Regions from separate parts of the Streptomyces griseoaurantiacus genome, predicted to be linked through region 2. Evidence: riboswitches for the same ligand, from Rfam matches in the RefSeq annotation. Region 2 holds a riboswitch; the other holds the start of a gene.
What was found. A riboswitch is a leader RNA that binds a small molecule or an ion and turns the genes downstream of it on or off. The one in region 2 is predicted to bind cyclic di-AMP.
Positions count from the first base shown of each region.

Region 1: linked by a shared signal. The riboswitch ahead of OHB09_RS28200 (M23 family metallopeptidase) and the one ahead of OHB09_RS25085 (M23 family metallopeptidase) in region 2 are both predicted to bind cyclic di-AMP.

Region 1 covers NZ_CP108326.1:6,375,221-6,379,406, forward strand. Annotated here, with positions in the region: gene OHB09_RS28180 (aspartate aminotransferase family protein) at 1-59, shown strand, start outside; gene OHB09_RS28185 (helix-turn-helix domain-containing protein) at 168-791, shown strand; gene OHB09_RS28190 (DUF6126 family protein) at 788-907, shown strand; gene OHB09_RS28195 (tyrosine-protein phosphatase) at 968-1,765, opposite strand; cyclic di-AMP (ydaO/yuaA leader) riboswitch at 2,279-2,439, shown strand; gene OHB09_RS28200 (M23 family metallopeptidase) at 2,444-3,376, shown strand; gene OHB09_RS28205 (SGNH/GDSL hydrolase family protein) at 3,670-4,186, shown strand, end outside.
Region 2 covers NZ_CP108326.1:5,640,096-5,644,281, forward strand. Annotated here, with positions in the region: gene OHB09_RS25075 (M16 family metallopeptidase) at 1-795, shown strand, start outside; gene OHB09_RS25080 (M16 family metallopeptidase) at 792-2,180, shown strand; cyclic di-AMP (ydaO/yuaA leader) riboswitch at 2,440-2,594, shown strand; gene OHB09_RS25085 (M23 family metallopeptidase) at 2,608-3,366, shown strand; gene OHB09_RS25090 (GntR family transcriptional regulator) at 3,565-4,186, shown strand, end outside.

The sequences.
Region 1 (4,186 bases), 740 kb from region 2:
GCGGCCTCATGTGGGACTTCGGCAAGACCCTCGTGAAGCAGGCGGTGGCCGCCAGGTAGTCGGCGACCGGTGGGGCCCCGCGGCACGCGGTCCGCGGGGCCCCACCGGTTTTTGCCTGTCAGGCAAGAAAATTGCCCCAGGGGTAAAAGTCTGGCTCAATCGGGGGTATGAGCCCATCCGATCCGCCCCCGTCGGCGGAGACCGGCGCGGCCCTCTCCACCGTAGCGCCCCAGCTCCGCGCCCTGCGCCACCACGCGGGCCTGACCCTGGAGAGCGCGGCCCGGGCCGCGGACCTCTCGCCGGCCCACCTCTCCCGTCTGGAGACCGGTCACCGCCAGCCGTCCCTCCCCGTGCTGCTCACGCTCGCCCGCGTCTACGGCACGACCGTCTCCGAGCTGCTCGGCGAGACCACCGCCGCGCGTGACGCGGTCGTCCGCGCCGACCGCGCGGAGCCGACCCGGGCCGGCGGCTGGACGTACTGGCAGGCCGGCGCCCCCGGCCGCGGCATGCAGGCACTGCGCGTCCACGTCCCCCACGGCACCCAGGGCGACATCGTCCGCGTCCACCCGGGGGAGGAATGGCTCCACGTCCTGCGGGGGCGGCTGCGGCTGCGGCTCGGCGACACCGCGCACCTGCTGGACACCGGGGACAGCGCGCACTTCGACTCGCTCACCCCGCATCGCCTCGCCGCCGCCGACCCCTCCGGCTGCGAGCTGCTGTTCGTCCATACCCTCCTGCAGAGCCCCAGTACCGCGCTCTGCCTCGGCCCCCTCACCGGAGAGACCCCATGAGCGACTACGAGACGAAGTTCCCGCGTGCCCTGTGGATCAGGCTGCTCGTCTACCTGGCCGTCGGCCACCTCTTCGCCGCCTTCATCTGGCTGCTCTTCGAGGTGGGCGCCAAGTAGCGCGCGCCGCGCGGGCCGGGCCGGGCGCGGCGGGGCCCAAGGGCTCAGTGGCGCGGGGGCTCAGTCCAGCAGGTGGTCCCGCAGCCGCGCACGCACCTCGGGAGTGACCCCGAGGCCCTGCTCCAGGTAGGCGTCCACCCCGCCCCAGGTCTCCTCGATCGCGGCGAACGCCGCCTGGAGGTACTCGGCCCGCGCGTCGAACAGCGGGGCGATCAGTTCCATCACCTCGGGGGAGTGCGCGTCGGGCGAGGACGCGGTGCGGCGCACCTTGTACCTGCGGTGCTTCGCGTTCGACTCCAGGTAGTCGGCGAGGATCGCGTCCCGCTCCACGCCCAGCGCGAGCAGCGTCACGGCGATCGACAGTCCCGCCCGGTCCTTGCCCGCCGAGCAGTGCATCAGCGCCGGCACTCCGCCCTCGGCCAGCGTGCCCAGCACCCGCGCGTGCTCGGCCGTGCGTCCGCGCACGATCGCGCGGTACGAGGCGATCATCCGCGCCGCGGCCCTGCCCTCGTCCAGCAGCTCCCGCAGCTGGTCCAGGTTCCCCTCGCGCACCATCTTCCAGAACTCCGCCCCGTCGGCCGGGTCGGACAGCGGCAGGCCCACGTTGCGTACGCCCGGCAGCTCCACGTCCGGGCCCTCCAGCCTGTGGTCCGCGGCGTTGCGGAAGTCGAAGACCGTGTGCAGGCCCAGGGAGGCGAGGAACACCGCGTCCTCGGCCGTCGCGTGCGCGAGGTGGCCGCTGCGGTACAGCCGCCCCAACGCCACCCGTCGGCCGTCCGCGGTCGGCAGCCCGCCCAGATCGCGGAAGTTGCGCACTCCGGCCAGCTCGGGCTCGGTCGACGGGACCTGCTGTGTCACGGGTGCTCCTCCCATCCGTCCGCCGACGCGGCTCGTCGGCGGGGCGCGTTCCGCCGACGACGATACGGCACCGGTGCCCCCTGCACGCAGGTCGCGCGCAGGTCTCACCCGCGCACGAGCGCGCACGTCACGCCCGCCTCCCTCTCCCCGCGAATGCCGCAGAACCGACGAATCGCCCAGCCGGTCGCTCCCCATAAGGGAGTTCTGTCCGAATAGTCATCGGTCGGCACCTTCGCTCCAACTGGCCCGGTATTGCTCCGCGTCGGTGAAGGCGCGGGTGAGCAGCGTCATATTCGTGACGGGGCGTCGAACGTCATGTTCACGTAATTCACCTGTTCCGTCGGCGAATTCGGCGGCAAAGGAAGATCGCCACTTGTGGCGCCGTACCCCGAATTCCCTGAATCGATCAAGGGAAAAAGGTGTCCGGGAAAGCCGAAGGTTGTGGTCGCGGCGCCATTTCGCTTACGTTCCCCCTCGTTCCGAGCGGAACGCCGAATCCTGCCGCCGCCCGGAAATCCGCACTCACCCACCCGTACACGGCAGGAGCGGGGGACCCACAGGTACAACGCCTGGTCCGGTCTTCCGGGACAGGCTCGGGGTATAGCCGCCACAGCGCGGCCGGGCATCTCCAGCTCGCACCCGACAGCTCACCTCGCAGGCGCCGGAGAGGAATTCGACATGCCCGCGAAGGGTAAGCACCGCCGCACCAAGGCCCGGTTCATCACCACGACCCTCGCCGCCGCCGGAACCGGTGGCGCCGCGATCGCGCTGCCCCTCCTGGGTGCCACCGGCGCCCACGCCGCGACGCCCGCGTCCTCCGCCCCCGAGCACTCCGCCGCCTCCGTCTCGGCGGGCGCCCACGAGAACGCCGCCCGCACCTACACGGTGAAGGCCGGAGACTGGCTCGCCAAGATCGCCGGTGACCAGCACGTGGCCGGTGGCTGGCACAAGCTGTACGAGGACAACCGCGAGGCCGTCGGCAGCGACCCCTCGCTCATCCACCCCGGCCTGAAGCTCACCCTCGGCGCCAAGGCCCCGGCGAGCGCGCAGGGTTCCTCCTCCGCCGCGCACGAGGCCCCCGCGAAGAGCGGCGCCGCCGAGAAGACCCAGAAGACCGAGAAGGCCGAGCAGCCGCAGGCCGCGCAGGGCAGCCAGTCCGCCGCGAAGGAAGCCCCCGCCGCCAAGCCCGCCACGAGCAGTTCCTCCGGCTACACCCTGCCGGTCCAGGGCGCCGCCATCGGCACCTCCTACCACGCCTCCGGCAGCATGTGGTCCAGCGGCTACCACACCGGCACCGACTTCGTCGTCCCGACCGGCACCAGCCTCAAGGCGATAGCCGACGCCACCGTCGTCTCCGCCGGATGGGGCGGCGCGTACGGCAACCAGGTCGTCCTCAAGCTCGCCGACGGCCACTACGCCCAGTACGCCCACCTCTCGCAGCTCTCCGTCTCGGCCGGCCAGACCGTGACCGTGGGCCAGCAGCTCGGCCTCTCCGGTGCCACCGGCAACGTGACCGGCCCGCACCTGCACTTCGAGATCCGCACCACCCCGAACTACGGCTCGGACCTCGACCCGGTCGCGTACCTGCGCGCCCACGGCGTCGCCATCTGACGGCTGACGGCCCACGGCCCTCACGGCCCGCGGCACCCGCCTCCCGAAGGCCGGACCCCTCGATCCCCGGGGTCCGGCCTTCGGCCGTGTCCGGACCCGCATCCGCGCCCGTCCCCGCTCCCGCGCCCGTCCCCGTCCCCGTCCCCGTCCCCGTCCTTATTCCGATGTTGACCAAGCCTTGACCCGTGGCTTATCTCACCGCCCGTCAACCCCTCCCTACGGTCGCGCAGCTCACATCCCAGGAGGAAAGATGGGCCGACGTGGCAGACGATTCGAAGAGTGACAACAGATCAGTGATCGGGTCGTACGTGGCGGTGGGGGACAGCTTCACCGAAGGCGTGGGCGATCCCGGCCCGGACGGGTCCTTCCTCGGCTGGGCCGACCGCTTGGCGGTACTCCTCGCCGACCGCCGTCCCGAGGGCGACTTCCGGTACACCAACCTCGCCGTGCGCGGGAAACTGCTCGACCAGATCGTCGCGGACCAGCTCCCGGGGGCCCTGGAGCTCGCCCCCGACCTGGTCTCCTTCTGCGCGGGCGGCAATGACATCATCCGCCCCGGTACCGACCCGGACGAGGTCGCCGAACGGTTCGAGCGGGCCGTCGCCCGCCTTGCCGGAGCGGTCGGCACGGTCATGGTCACCACGGGCTTCGACACCCGCGGCGTCCCCGTGCTCAAACACCTGCGCGGCAAGATCGCGACCTACAACGGGCATGTGCGTGCCATCGCCGACCGGTACGGCTGCCCCGTGCTCGACCTGTGGTCGCTGCGCACGGTGCAGGACCGGCGGGCCTGGGACACCGACCGGCTCC
Region 2 (4,186 bases):
GCGTTCTTCCGCACCTACTACGCGCCCAACAACGCGGTGCTCTCGATCGTCGGCGACATCGACCCGGAGCAGACGCTCGCCTGGGTCGAGAAGTACTTCGGCTCCATCGCCTCGCACGACGGCAAGCCCGCCCCGCGCGACGGCTCCCTCCCCGACGTCATCGGCGGGGAACTGCGCGAGGTCGTCGAGGAGGAGGTCCCGGCCCGCGCGCTCATGGCCGCCTACCGCCTCCCGGAGGACGGCACGCGGGCGGCGGACGCCGCCGACCTGGCCCTGACCGTCCTCGGCGGCGGCGAGTCCTCCCGGCTGTACAACCGCCTGGTCCGCCGGGACCGCACCGCCGTCGCCGCCGGCTTCGGCCTGCTCCGTCTCGCCGGGGCGCCCTCCCTGGGCTGGCTGGACGTGAAGACCTCCGGCGACGTCGAGGTGCCCGTCATCGAGACGGCCGTCGACGAGGAGCTCGCCCGGTTCGCCGAGGAGGGCCCCACCGCCGAGGAGATGGAGCGCGCCCAGGCGCAGCTCGAACGCGAGTGGCTGGACCGGCTCGGCACGGTCGCCGGACGCGCCGACGAACTGTGCCGGTACGCCGTCCTGTTCGGCGACCCGCAGCTCGCCCTGACCGCCGTCCGGCGCGTCCTGGAGGTCACCCCCGAGGAGGTCCGGGACGTCGCCCGGGCCCGGCTGCGACCCGACAACCGCGCGGTGCTCGTCTACGAGCCGGTCGCCCCCGAAGCGGCCGAAGCCACCGACGAGGCAGCCGAAGCCACCGACGAGAACGAGGAGTCGGCGAAGTGACCGAGCTCGCGACCATGGAGTTCCACCCGCAGCCCCGGCCCGGCGAGGCGAAGCCCTGGGCGTTCCCCGCGCCCGAGCGCGGCACCCTGGACAACGGCCTGACGCTGCTGCGCTGCCACCGCCCCGGCCAGCAGGTCGTCGCCGTGGAGATCCTCCTCGACGCGCCCCTGGAGGCCGAGCCGCAGGGCCAGGAGGGCGTCGCCACCCTCATGGCGCGCGCCTTCTCCGAGGGCACCGACAAGCACTCCGCCGAGGAGTTCGCCGCCGAGCTGGAGCGCTGCGGCGCCACCCTCGACGCGCACGCCGACCACCCCGGTGTGCGGCTCTCCCTGGAGGTGCCCGTCTCGCGGCTCGCCAAGGCGCTCGGCCTGCTCGCCGACGCGCTGCGCGCCCCCGCCTTCGACGACGGCGAGATCGAGCGCCTGGTGCGCAACCGGCTCGACGAGATCCCGCACGAGACCGCCAACCCGGCCCGCCGCGCGGCCAAGGAGCTGTCCCGGCAGCTCTTCCCGGCCGACTCCCGGATGTCCCGGCCCCGCCAGGGCACCGAGGAGAGCGTCTCGGCCATCGACTCCGCCGCCGTCCGCGCCTTCTACGAGCGGCACGTACGGCCCGCGACCGCGACCGCGGTGGTCGTCGGCGACCTCACCGGCTTGGACCTCGACGCGCTGCTCGCGGACACGCTCGGCGCGTGGACCGGCGCGCCCGGACAGCCGCGCCCGGTGCCCCCGGTGACGGCCGACGACACCGGCCGGGTGATCGTCGTGGACCGCCCCGGAGCCGTCCAGACGCAGCTCCTCATCGGCCGTGTCGGGGCCGACCGGCACGATCGTGTGTGGCCCGCCCAGGTCCTCGGCACGTACTGCCTCGGCGGCACCCTCACCTCGCGGCTCGACCGCGTGCTGCGCGAGGAGAAGGGCTACACCTACGGAGTGCGGGCCTTCGCCCAGGTGCTGCGCTCCGCGCCCGACGGCAGCGGCGCGGCGATGCTCGCCATCAGCGGCTCCGTGGACACCCCGAACACCGGTCCCGCCCTCGACGACCTGTGGAAGGTGCTGCGCACCCTGGCGGCGGAGGGCCTGACCGACGCCGAGCGCGATGTGGCCGTGCAGAACCTGGTGGGCGTCGCCCCGCTGAAGTTCGAGACCGCGGCCGCCGTCGCGAGCTCGCTCGCCGACCAGGTCGAGCAGCACCTGCCGGACGACTACCAGGCGACGCTGTATCAGCAGCTCGCCGCCACCGGCACGGTGGAGGCGACAGCCGCCGTCGTCAACGCCTTCCCGGGGGACCGCCTGGTGACGGTCCTGGTGGGCGACGCCGAGCAGATCGTGGAGCCCGTCCGTGCCCTGGGCATCGGCGAGGTCACCGTGGTGGCCGCCGAGTAGCGCGCCTCCCGCGGCGACGTGGTGGGCCGGGCCCCGGTGACCCGAGAGGTCGCCGGGGCCTTCCGCGTGCCGGGGCCGGCGCTTCGCCCGCCCCCTGAAGGCCGCTCAGGGGCGCGAGTTTGTCCGTATTGCCACAGGAGAGAGCGCTTCGCTCATGTGGGATACGCAACAAAACCGTTACCTCGTTTGCCCGCTGAAACGCCGTCCGCTTAGCGTCTTCCCGGCTGTCCGTCAGGCAGCGCGCCGCATCCGCGGCAGCGGGCAGCCATCGCCGAGTCCCCCTACGGCGCGAGCCCGGGGGAGCCGGGGACCCACGTCCCTGGGGTGAATCGGGCGCCCCCGCAAAGGGTGTCCGTAGGAGACCTTCCTGCTCCGAACCCGTCAGCTAACCCGGTAGGCGAGAAGGAAGGAAAGGACAAGCCCCTTCATGGCGTTCACCCGCGCCCCTGGGAAGCACCGCCGCGCCGACCGCACGAAGCGCACGACGACCGGCGCCGTGGGCGTCGCGGCCCTCGCGACCACCGGCGTCGTCGGCACCCTCGCCGGCTCCGCGGTCGCCGCCGAGCCGCCCGCCTCGGTCGGGCAGACCGGCCTCCTGCGGGCCGCCGGCATCGGCGAGAGCGTCGCCGCCCGGATCGACGCCCAGGCGCTCGCCCAGGAGAAGGCCGCCGCCCGCAAGGCCGCCGAGGAGGCCGCCCGCAAGGAGGCCGCCGCGAAGGCCGAGCGGGCCCGTGAGGCCAAGGAGCGCGCCGCCCGCGAGGCGGAGCGCAAGCGGCTCAACACCTTCGTCATGCCGATCACCGGTTCCTACGTCTCCACCGGCTACCAGGCCAGCAGCTCGCTGTGGTCCTCCGGCAGCCACACCGGCATCGACTTCCACGCCGCCACCGGCACCTCCGTGCACGCCGTCGGCGCCGGCACCGTCGTGGAGACGGGCTGGGGCGGGGCGTACGGCAACCAGGTCGTCATCAAGATGAACGACGGCACCTACACCCAGTACGGCCACCTGTCGTCCATCGGCGTCACGGTGGGCCAGCAGGTCACGGCCGGCCAGCAGATCGCCCTGTCCGGCGCGACCGGCAACGTCACGGGCCCGCACCTGCACTTCGAGGCCCGCACGACCGCGGAGTACGGCTCGGACATCGACCCGGTGGCGTACCTGCGCGGACACGGCGTCAACGTCTGAGGCGCACGCACCGACACATACCCGCCACGACGGCCCCGGCTCACGCAGCCGGGGCCGTCGCCGTTTTTGTCCCGCCGCTGTCCAAAAAATAACCATGGATCAGGGATCGCCGTCGGAAATTCCTCCCGTCTGCAATAGAGTCGGACGAGCAATGCGCCGGCCGACGGTGTTTGCACGGAAATCAGGCGGAGGTCGGACATGCGTATTCCGGCGCACTCGGTATGCACGGCGATCCGTGAGGACATCGTCGCCGGTGTCCACGAACGCGGGAGCCGGCTCACCGAGGAGGTCCTCGCCAGACGCTACGGCGTCTCCCGCGTCCCCGTGCGCGAGGCGCTGCGCACGCTGGAGGCCGAGGGGTTCGTGGTCACCCGCCGGCACGCGGGCGCCTGCGTGGCCGAGCCCACCGGGCAGGAGGCCGCCGACCTGCTGGACATGCACGTCCTGCTGGAACCGCTCGGCGCCGCACGGGCCGCCCAGCGGCGCACCGAGGCGCATCTGAAGGTGCTGCGCGGCCTGGTCAGACTGGGCCGGGAGCGGGCCGGCCAGGGCAGCAGCGAGGACCTGCGCTCCCTGGACGGCTGGTTCCACGACACGCTGGCCCAGGCCGCCGGGAGCCCGGCGCTCAGCAGCACCCTGGCCCAGCTCCGGCACAAGATCGCCTGGATGTACGTGGCCGGGGCGCCGGCGGACCCGGTGACCGACTGGGCGGAGCACGCCGCCGTCGTCGACGCGATCGCCCGCGGCGACGGCGAACGCGCCCGCACCCTCACCGCCCGGCACACCGAACGCGCGGCCGCCGCCCACCGCCTGCGCCCCG